Regions from separate parts of the Mesorhizobium sp. ISC15 genome, predicted to be linked through region 1. Evidence: predicted binding sites of a transcription regulator. Region 1 holds the regulator's gene; the other holds the start of a gene.

What was found. Region 1 encodes LexA, which represses DNA repair genes until DNA is damaged. Its sites were predicted from a motif close to TGTTCNNNNTGTGTTCNG; they were not measured.
Region 2: dinB (DNA polymerase IV) is a predicted target of LexA. The motif match lies at 3,706-3,723, and genes of this name have one in related genera.

Annotation. Positions count from the first base shown of each region.
Region 1 covers NZ_JAVSPX010000001.1:4,431,153-4,436,234, reverse strand. The annotation lists gene RPG13_RS21360 (ComEC/Rec2 family competence protein) at 1-2,126, shown strand, start outside; gene lexA (transcriptional repressor LexA) at 2,120-2,857, opposite strand; gene RPG13_RS21350 (molybdopterin molybdotransferase MoeA) at 2,962-4,167, opposite strand; gene moaC (cyclic pyranopterin monophosphate synthase MoaC) at 4,167-4,664, opposite strand; gene trpC (indole-3-glycerol phosphate synthase TrpC) at 4,731-5,082, opposite strand, start outside.
Region 2 covers NZ_JAVSPX010000001.1:18,640-23,721, reverse strand. The annotation lists gene xth (exodeoxyribonuclease III) at 1-184, opposite strand, end outside; gene RPG13_RS00115 (DUF3606 domain-containing protein) at 157-384, opposite strand; gene ligD (DNA ligase D) at 517-2,454, shown strand; gene dinB (DNA polymerase IV) at 2,467-3,507, opposite strand; partial or broken gene RPG13_RS00100 (ImuA family protein) at 3,772-4,532, shown strand; partial or broken gene RPG13_RS00095 (Y-family DNA polymerase) at 4,447-5,082, shown strand, end outside.

The DNA of each region.
Region 1 (5,082 bases):
TCTCGCTTGCCGTGGAACCGGACTTTCCGCAGCCCATTGCCGTGGTGGTCCTCACAGCATTGTGCGCAGCGGTCACGCGGTCATGGCGCAAAACACATTTGTGTTTCATGGCAGCGTTGCTGTGCGCGCTCGGTGTGCTCGCCGCCAAGGTTGAAACCTGGCGCGCGGGAACGCAGATGCTCGGTTCGGTAATCCAGACCCAACTCACCGGCCGCGTCGTCAGGCTCGACCAGATGGCGAACGGCCGGATCAGGCTGACCCTCGACGTGATATCGACCGCCCGGCCGACACTGCGTTATGCACCGGAACGTGTCAGGGTTTCGGCACGCAAAATTCCCGCTGAGATGACCGCAGGCTCGGTGGCAACCGGCTATGCAAGGCTTTTGCCTCCGACTGGCCCGGTTCGGCCCGACAGCTATGACTTCTCCTTTGACAGCTATTTCGCCGGTATCGGCGCCAGTGGCTTTTTCCTCGGCAATCCGAAGATCGTCGCTTCCGAAGATGCACCGTTAGCAGCGCGCCTTTCTTCGTCGATCGAAAAGGCGCGTGAAACCATCGCCGACCATATCAGGGACAGCATCGGTGGCGCCGAGGGGGAGATTGCCGCTGCGCTGATCGTCGGCGTGCGTGCCGGCATCCCCGAAGAGATCAACGAATCGATGCGGCGCACCGGCATCTACCACATCATCTCCATTTCCGGCCTGCACATGGCGCTTGTCGCCGGCACCATCATGGGATTGCTGCGCGGCGCCTTTGCGCTGTTTCCCGATTTTTCGTCGCGCCGGCCGGTCAAAAAATATGCGGCTGCAGCCGCACTCCTTTCCATCGCTGCCTATCTCATTTTTTCCGGCATCGTGGTCGCGGCTGAGCGCAGCTTCATCATGCTGGCGGTAATGCTTGTCGCCGTGCTGTTCGACCGGGCTGCGCTCACCATGCGCAATCTTACGATTTCAGCCATCGCCGTCATCGTCGTGTCGCCGCACGAGGTGGTCGGCCCAAGCTTCCAGATGTCCTTCGCCGCGACCGCGGCTCTCGTGGGCGCCTATGCCGGCTGGTCCGACTATCGTGCCGACAAGGCCACGGCGCCGCCACAACGACGGTCACCGGCCGCTTTCGTCACGCGGAAGCTCGTCGCTGGAACAGGCACCATCGCCATGACCTCCATCATTGCCGGGAGCGCCACCGCGCTCTTCGCCATCTGGCACTTCCAGCGCGTCTCGCCGCTCAGTCTGTTTGCCAATCTGGCCGTCATGCCGATCGTCACGGTCGTCATGTTCCTGGCGGTCGTCAGCGCCTTGGCAATGCCTTTCGGCTTCGACGGACCTTTCCTCGACATGATGGGCAAGGGGCTGACGGCCATGATTGCAATATCGGGATGGATCTCCGAACGTTCGCCGGTCGATGCAGTCGGGCTGATTTCGTTGCAGTCGGTTCTGCTGGTGACGGTCGCCCTGGTCATCGCCACGATGGCGACGACATGGTTGCGGCTTGCGGCACTTCCCTTTGCGCTTGCCGGCCTGCTGACGATTTCCGAGACGCGAACCCCCGACGTGCTGATCTCGGAGGATGCGCATCTGGTGGCGCTGCCGATCGGCGGCGGCGAACTTGCCGTCAACCGGGTGCGCTCGAACGAATTCACCACCGACAACTGGAAACATGCGCTGACTTCAGCGACCATTGTCGAGCCGGAGACGTTCGAAAAAGGAGACGTGCGGTTCGACATCGCCGACCCGGCCGACCTGCCGCCGGGAGCGCCTTTCTATTGCACTGCCGGCCTGTGCCTCGCCCGGCATCCATCCGGCGCGATCATCGCGCTCGCCGACGACCGCAAAATCGCGCGGCCAGCCTGTGCCTTTGCGGACTTGATCGTCATCGACGATGCCACGGCCTATTATAATCCCTGCCGCAACCCGCTGGTCCTCGTCGTGACCAAACGGCAGCTCGCTCGCATGGGCAGTGCCGCCGTCTTTTTCGATCCGCTATCGGCGACGACGCGCGCAGAAATCCGTTTTGCCGTCAAACAGCCATATAGGCCTTGGCATGAGCAGCGGAGATTTTCGCGCGAGGCGAGGGGCCTGCCGCCATACCGTAAGCCTGAGAAACCCAAGAAAGCTGCCGTTCAGTAACGTCGGATCAATCCGACGAGCTTGCCTTGCACCTTGACCCGGTCCGGCCCGAAGATGCGCGTCTCATAGGCCGGGTTGGCGGCTTCCAGGGCGATCGAGGCGCCCTTGCGGCGGAACCGCTTCAGCGTCGCTTCCTCCTCGTCGACCAGGGCGACAATGATCTCGCCAGGCTGGGCGGTGTCGGCGTTGCGAATGATGACCGTGTCGCCGTCGAAGATGCCGGCCTCGATCATCGAATCACCCTTGACCTCCAGCGCGTAGTGCGCGCCGCCTGTGATCATGTCCGGTGGCACCGAGATCGAATGCGTCTGGTGCTGGATGGCATCGATCGGCACACCGGCAGCGATGCGGCCCATCACCGGGATGGAGACAGTGGCAATGACGTCGTCGTCATTGCCGGCCGCAGGCATGCGTGACGGCGCCGGCTTGATCTGTCGGCCGAGGCTGCCCTGCCCAAGGCTGCCCTGAATGACGCTCGGCGAAAATTTGCGCGCCGCATTGAGGCCGGGCGCGATCGAATCGGGCAGGCGCAGCACTTCCAGCGCGCGGGCGCGGTTGGGCAGCCGGCGAATGAAGCCGCGTTCCTCCAGCGCCGTGATCAACCGATGGATTCCCGATTTGGACGCGAGATCGAGCGCTTCCTTCATCTCGTCAAACGAGGGCGGAATGCCGCTTTCCTTCAGCCGCTCGTGGATGAACATCAGCAGCTCATGTTGTTTGCGTGTCAGCATCGCGACCCCCGACAGAATCAGAAAAACAAACCCAGAACAAACACTATCTGTTCCAGTTGTGTTCCGCAACTGTTTAAAGTTTAATGAATGCGTTGACGTTTTGTTCAGCGTAGCATCAGCACGCTGCAGGCGGCGCCTGTCGCGGCGGGGGGAGCGAATGGCTCGCGCACGATCAGCCCGTTGGCGTCGGCCAGCATTCTGAGCATCGAGGAATCCTGGATGCCGAACGGCGTCGCCTTGAGCGTGCCGGCGTCTTCCTTCACCACGGCGCGTACATAGTCCTGCCTGATATCGTTGGCCGCCATGGCGGCACCGAGCCGCGCCTGACGCATGTCCTGCCGGTAGGCGCGTCCGCCAAGCCGCGCAAGCAGCGGCTTCAGGAAGAGCTGCGTGCAGACCAGGCTCGCCACCGGATTGCCGGGCAGGCCGATGCAGCGGATGTCGCCCAGCCGGCCGAACATCAGCGGCTTGCCGGGCCGCATGGCGATCTTCCAGAAATCGAGCGTCATGCCTTCGCCGGTCAGCACGTCGTGGACGAGGTCGTGGTCGCCGACCGAGGCGCCGCCCAGCGTGACGATGACGTCAGCCCCTGCGTTAACCGCCTTTTTCACCAGCGCGGCAATCGCCTCTTTGCGGTCGGGGGCGATGCCGAGGTCGAGCGCGCTGGCGCCGACCGAGCGGGCCGCGGCAGCGACGCCATAGGCGTTGGACGAGATGATCTGGTCCGGGCCAAGGTCGCTGCCTGGCGGCAGCAATTCGTCGCCGGTGGCGATGATGGCGACCAGCGGCCGTTTCACCACGCTGACCTGCGGATGGTTGGCCGACGCCGCCAGCGACAACGCCGCCGGATCAAGCAGGCGGCCTTTCTCCAGCAGAACGTCGCCCTTCGAGAAATCGAGCCCGAGGCGGCGGATGTTGCGGCCTTCAACCGTCGACGCGGTCACTTCGATGCTGCCGCCGCCGAGGTCGCGGACATTCTCCTGGATGACGATGGTGTCAGCGCCTGCGGGAAGCGGCGCGCCGGTGAAGATGCGCACGGCCTGCGCCGGGCCGACTGTTCCGGCAAAGCCGCGTCCGGCCGGCGCCATGCCGATCACCGCAAGTGTTGCCGGCGCGGAGGCGACATCCTCGGCCCGCACGGCATAGCCGTCCATGGCGGACGCGTTGAAGGGCGGCTGGGTGCGGAGCGCCGTGAGCGGGTCCGCCAGTATCCGGTCGGCGGCGTCCATCAGGGTGACGCTTTCAGCTTGCAAGGGCGCAGCATCTTCAAGCAGGCGCTCGAGCGCGTCGGCAACCGGAAGCAGCGCCATTATTGGCCTGCCCCTTGGGCGCCTACTTTGTAGACGCCGGATTTGCCGCCGGTCTTTTCCACCAGCCTGATGCCGGAGATCACCATGGCGCGGTCGACCGCCTTAGCCATGTCGTAGATGGTCAGGCAAGCGACCGAGACGGCGGTCAGCGCCTCCATCTCGACGCCGGTCTTGCCGGTGACGCGGGCCAGCGCCGTGACCTTCAGGCCAGGCAGCGTCGCGTCCGGTTCGATGTCGACGGATATCTTGGTCAACAGCAGCGGGTGACAGAGCGGGATCAGCTCATGCGTCCTCTTGGCCGCCATGATGCCGGCGATGCGCGCCGTGCCCAGCACGTCGCCTTTCTTGGCATCGCCGTCGAGGATCATCTTCAGCGTTTCTGGCCGCATCGAGACAAGACCTTCGGCGATCGCCGTGCGGGTCGTTTCCGCCTTGTCGCCGACATCGACCATATTGGCTTCGCCTTTCGCGCCAAGATGGGTGAGGGCAGCCGTCATCGTCAGACGGCCTTAGAACGACGTGCGTCCGTTTGGACGCACATAGCACGCTCTAACACTTTGGATTTATGCATCGTGCTCTCCGAAAATCGATTCCGATTTTCGGGCCGATGCATGAGCCGGCGCCTTGCCCGTCAAAAGCAGGTGCGTTGCGGCGGCCACGTCCTGTTGCCGCATCAGGCTCTCGCCGACGAGGAAGGTGCCGATGTCGCTTTTTTCCAGCCTGCGGCAATCTTCGTGCGAGAAAATACCGCTCTCGCTGACCAGCAGGCGGTCGGCCGGCACCATCGTCGCGAGCCGCTCCGAAGTATCGAGACTGGTTTCGAACGTCCGGAGGTTGCGGTTGTTGATGCCGATCAGCCGTGACGACAGTTTCAGCGCGCGTTCCGTCTCGGCTTCGTCATGCACCTCGACCAGC
Region 2 (5,082 bases), 4.4 Mb from region 1:
ATTTCTGGCCATGCCAGATCGCGCCGTATCCTGCCTCGCGAATGGCCTCGGCCGGAAACTTCTCATCGGACGTTTTCAGTTCCTGGAGGCAGACGATGTCGTACGTGGTCGCCGTGAGCCACTTGAGGAGCACGGGCAGCCGGCCATTGACGCCGTTCACATTGAAGGTGGCGATGCGGACCATCTGCCCTGCGGCCGCGGCTCACTTCTTGCGAGCTTGTCCTCAACCTTCTTGCGACTGTTGCCGACCGATTTCACGGCCGACTTGACGTCCGCCTTGCTGGCGCCAGTCTTGCCCGCCTCGTACTTCACTTCGTGATCCTGCCCACCAGCGACCTTCGCGCGGTCCTGGCTGCGCCCGCGAGTTGTTTGAGTCGTAGCCATTTCTTCCTCCAAGGATTGCGTTTCAATTTCCCAACAACGCGGCCGGACTCTTCCGGTTCAATTCATCGGCGCGCAGTGTGGAACTGAAACCCAGGGCAGAGTATTGAATCGTACTATGTATTCGGGCTCTCCATGTCGGCCGTAGAGGCTGGCCTCCCCAAAAAGCGCGCACGGCGCAGGGACTCAGAATCTACCCCGAAATACCCCCTACCGCAGTTTCGTCCGTTCCAACTCTGCACGCTGACCGACGACATACCGGTTGGCCCCAATTGGCTCTTTGAAATGAAGTTCGACGGCTATCGCGCACAACTCGCGATCTCGGGATCGGAGGTCGTCGTCTACACGCGCAACGGCCATGACTGGACCCGCCAGTTCAAGGTGATCCTGCCGCCACTTCAGGCGCTCACCAAGGGCTCAGCTCTGATCGACGGCGAGATCGTGGCGATTGACAGCAAGGGCCGCACCAACTTTTCCATGCTGAAAACCGGCATCGCCGCCGGCATGCCGCTCAAGTTTTACGCCTTCGATCTGCTGGAATTGAACGGCGACGACCTGGCCGGCCGGCCTCTGCTCGAGCGCAAGGAACGGCTTGCTGAACTTCTGGGCGAGAGGGACCCGGACGACCGCCTGCAGTTTTCCAGCCATATCGCCGACAATGGCGAGAAGGTCTTCGATACCATGTGCGCCGGCGGCCATGAAGGCATCATCGCCAAGCGCGCCGACAGTCGCTATGTCGGCGACCGCACCGCGAGTTGGCTCAAGATCAAGTGCACGAAACGTCAGGAATTTGTCGTCGGCGGCTACCGCCCAAGCGACACCGGCCGGGGAATGGCCTCGCTGATCCTGGGTACCTACGAGAACGGCAAGCTGATCTACCGCGGCCGCGTCGGCACCGGGTTCACCGACGCGATGCGCAAATCCATTCTGGCGCAGTTGGAGAAGCGACCTCTGGACAAACCCGCCTTCTCATCCGTGCCGCGCGACATCGCGCGGCGTGCCAGGTGGGTGAAGCCCGAACTCGTTGCCGAGGTCACCTATTCGGAGGTGACGCCCGACGGCAGCCTGCGTCACCCGAGCTTTGAAGGCATGCGCGAAGACAAGCGCGCCGACCAGGTGGTGATGGAAACGCCCACGACTGCCGCGACCGCCACCACGGCCAATCTGGATCCTCATATGGCCAAGGAGATTGCCCGCGCCGTCGGCGTGACCCTGACGCACCCCGACAAGGTCATGTATCCGGGTACAGAGGTAACCAAGGCAACGCTCGTCGCCTACTACGCCGCGGTCGCCGAGAAGATGTTGCCGCATATCCAGGATCGGCCGCTATCGCTGGTGCGCGACACCAACGGCGACCTGCAACAGACCTTTTTTCAGAAGCACAAGCTGCCTGGCATGCCCAAGGCCATCCATGACGGCCAGTTGGAGAAGATGTCCGGCAAGGAGAGCCGCATCCTGTGGGTCGATGACCTGGCGGGCCTCATCGCCGGCGTCCAGATGAACGTGCTTGAATTCCACGTCTGGGGAAGCCTTCGCCAGCAGCCAGACTTGCCGCACAGGATAATCTTCGACATCGACCCCGACGAGGCCCTGGGCTTTGGTGACGTCAAGCAGGCCGCGCTGGACATCCGCGGCGTTCTCGAGGCACTCGGCCTCCAATCCTGGCCGCTGTTATCAGGTGGCAAGGGCGTCCACGTGGTCGTGCCACTCCTTCCCGAGGCTGACTGGGAAGCGGTCAAGAGCTTCTGTCAGGACTTCGCCGAACTGCTGGCCCGCACGGATCCGTACCGCTTCGTCGCGAATATGAGCAAGGCGAGGCGCAAGGGCCGGATGTTCCTTGACTATCTCCGCAACGGCCAAGGCGCCACGGCAATATGCCCCTGGTCGACCCGGGCGCGGTCTGGTGCGTCGTGCGCCGTGCCAGTCACCTGGGATGAGTTGCCGACCTTCAAAAGTGCCAGCGCCTTCGACGTTTTCGCTGCCGCCGCACGGGCTCAGGGGACCGATGCGTGGGAAGGCTATTTCGATGTCGAACAAACGCTGACAGCCCGCATCCGAAAAGCGGTCCGATAGCAGCAGCGAGTCCTAGATCGTAAGCGACATCTGCCGGTCGGCCTCGGTCCGCGTTCCGCTCAAATTCGAAAGCGTCACGCCCAGCAAGCGTATTCCCTTGGTGACGGGAAACACCTGTTCGAGGAGGGTGCCCGCTAAAGTCGCGAGGTCGGTCTCCGCCTCGACGACCCCACCGATCGTGCGGCTGCGGGTGATCTGCTGAAAGTCGGCGAACTTGACCTTGAGCGTCACGGTACGGCCCTGGATCGATCGCTCCTCGCAATAGCGCCAGACCTTGCCGACCAAGGGCGCCAGTTCCTTGCGAGCACTTTCGAGATCGAACAAATCGCTCGCGAAGGTATCCTCAGCTCCCACCGACTTGCGCTCGCGGTCGGCCCGCACCGGGCGTTCGTCGATGCCCCGGGCGATCCAGTAATAGTACGGACCCGCCTTCCCGAACTTCTCCTCGAGGAACGCGAGGCTCTGTGCCCGCAGGTCGGCGCCGGTCTCGATGCCGAGCCGAGCCATCTTGTCAGCGGTCGCCGGGCCGACACCATGAAATTTTCGTACGGGCAAGGCCTCGACAAAGGCGGGCCCCTGCTTCGGAGTGATAACGAATAGGCCATCGGGCTTGTTCTGGCCGGAGGCGAGCTTGGCCAGGAATTTGTTGTAGCTGACGCCAGCCGAAGCCGTCAGGCCGGTCTGGGCCTTGATCTTCGCGCGGATCATTTCCGCGATCGTCGTGGCGACTGGAATGCCCTGCAGATTGTCGGTGACGTCGAGATAGGCCTCGTCGAGCGAGAGCGGTTCGATGAGTGACGTGTGCTTGGCAAAGATCGCGTGGATCTGCTGGGAGACGGCGCGATAAGCGTCAAAGCGCGGCGGCACGAAGATCAGCTCGGGGCATTTGCGCTTCGCCGTGATCGAGGGCATGGCAGATCGCACCCCGAACTTCCTGGCCTCGTAGCTGGCAGCGGCCACCACACCGCGCGCGGCCGAGCCACCGACCGCCACAGGCTTGCCGCGCAGGTCCGGATTGTCGCGCTGTTCGACCGAGGCGAAGAAGGCATCCATGTCGACATGGATGATCTTGCGAAGGATGGCCGTTCCTTCCCGCGGTGCATCAGCTTCTTGGCCCTTGTCGCTTCGCTCACCCACTTCGCCGTCTCTGCATCACCTGCGGCATATCAAGATAGACCGCATCTCGATCGAGGGCATCTGGGATCAACTCTCGAAGCGGCGCAACGAGTCCGAGTGACTCTCGGACACCAAGAGAACAAATAAGGAACATATCAGCCCCGAAATCCATTGGGAAGACAGTTTGAGAGTGTTTCGTTCATGGGTCAGCCGGCCGCCAGCCCTGCTATCGCTGCGCTTCGGGAGCGAATCGCACGCCTCGAAGGCGGCCCGGCGCGCAACCGTGCGACACTGCCCTTCGGTGTTCCCAGGATCGACAAGGTCTTGCCGGGAGGCGGGCTGGCGCTCGGGGCGCTGCATGAGGTTGCGGGCGGCCGCAACGGGGCGATCGATGGCGCCGCGGCGGCGCTCTTTGCCGCCGGGATTGCTGCCCGCGCCAAAGGGAAGGTTCTCTGGTGCGTCACCCGGCAGGATCTCTTCGCCCTTGCCCTCGCCCAGGCCGGGCTGCTGCCCGGCCGCGTCGTCTATGTCGAGGCCGGCGACGAAGCTTCCGTGCTCGCCTGTTTTGAGGAAGGGCTTCGCCATTGCGGTTTAGGTGCGGTCGTTGCTGAACTGGCCCGGCTCTCGATGACCGCGCATCGCCGACTGCAACTGGCCGCCGAAAGCTCCGGCGCCATCGGCATCGCCATCCGCCGCTGGCGTCGGCAGACCGAAGCGACCGATTTGGACAACCGACCGCCGCGGTCACCCGCTGGCGCGTCTCCGCGCTCCCCTCCCGCCCCCTACCGGTCCCCGGTATCGGCCGCGCCCGCTGGCGGCTCGAACTGATCCGCGCCCGGGCGGGAGAAAGCGCCGATTTTGAAGTGGAAGCCTGCGATGCCAAGGGTCGTCTCGCTCTTTTTTCCGGCCTGGCCGACCGATCGCCTGCGGCGCGCCATGGGCCAGTCCGCGCCATCGGCTGAAACCCCGATCGTCATGCTCGGCCGGCAGGGAAACCGGAGGCTCGTGCTGGCCGCCGATGCGGCGGCACGCGCGGCCGGCCTGCGCGTGGGCATGCCGGCGAGCAAGGCTCAGGTGCTGGTGCCCAACCTGCAGAGCTTCGACCTGGATGCAGCCGCCGATGCCGAGGCGCTCGAGAGAATGGCGCTCTGGTCGCTGCGCTATGCCCCGATCGTCGCGACCGATCCGCCCGATGGGCTTATCATCGACACCACGGAGTGCCGACCATTTGCATGGCGGCGAGGACGCGATGCTCGAGGGGCTGGTGTCGCGCACGGCAGCCTCCGGCATCAACGCACGTGCCGCCGTCGCAGACACTTGGGGCGCCGCTCATGCCTGCGCGCGGTTCCTCGCCCGGCCGACCTTCGTCGCCCCGGTAGGGCAAGCCCCGGCGATCATGCGTGATCTTCCGATCAGCGCCCTGCGGCTTCCCAACGATATCATCGAAGGCCTGCTCACGCTCGGCTTCGAGCGGGTGAGCGAAGTCGAGGCCGCGCCGCGCGCCTCTCTAGC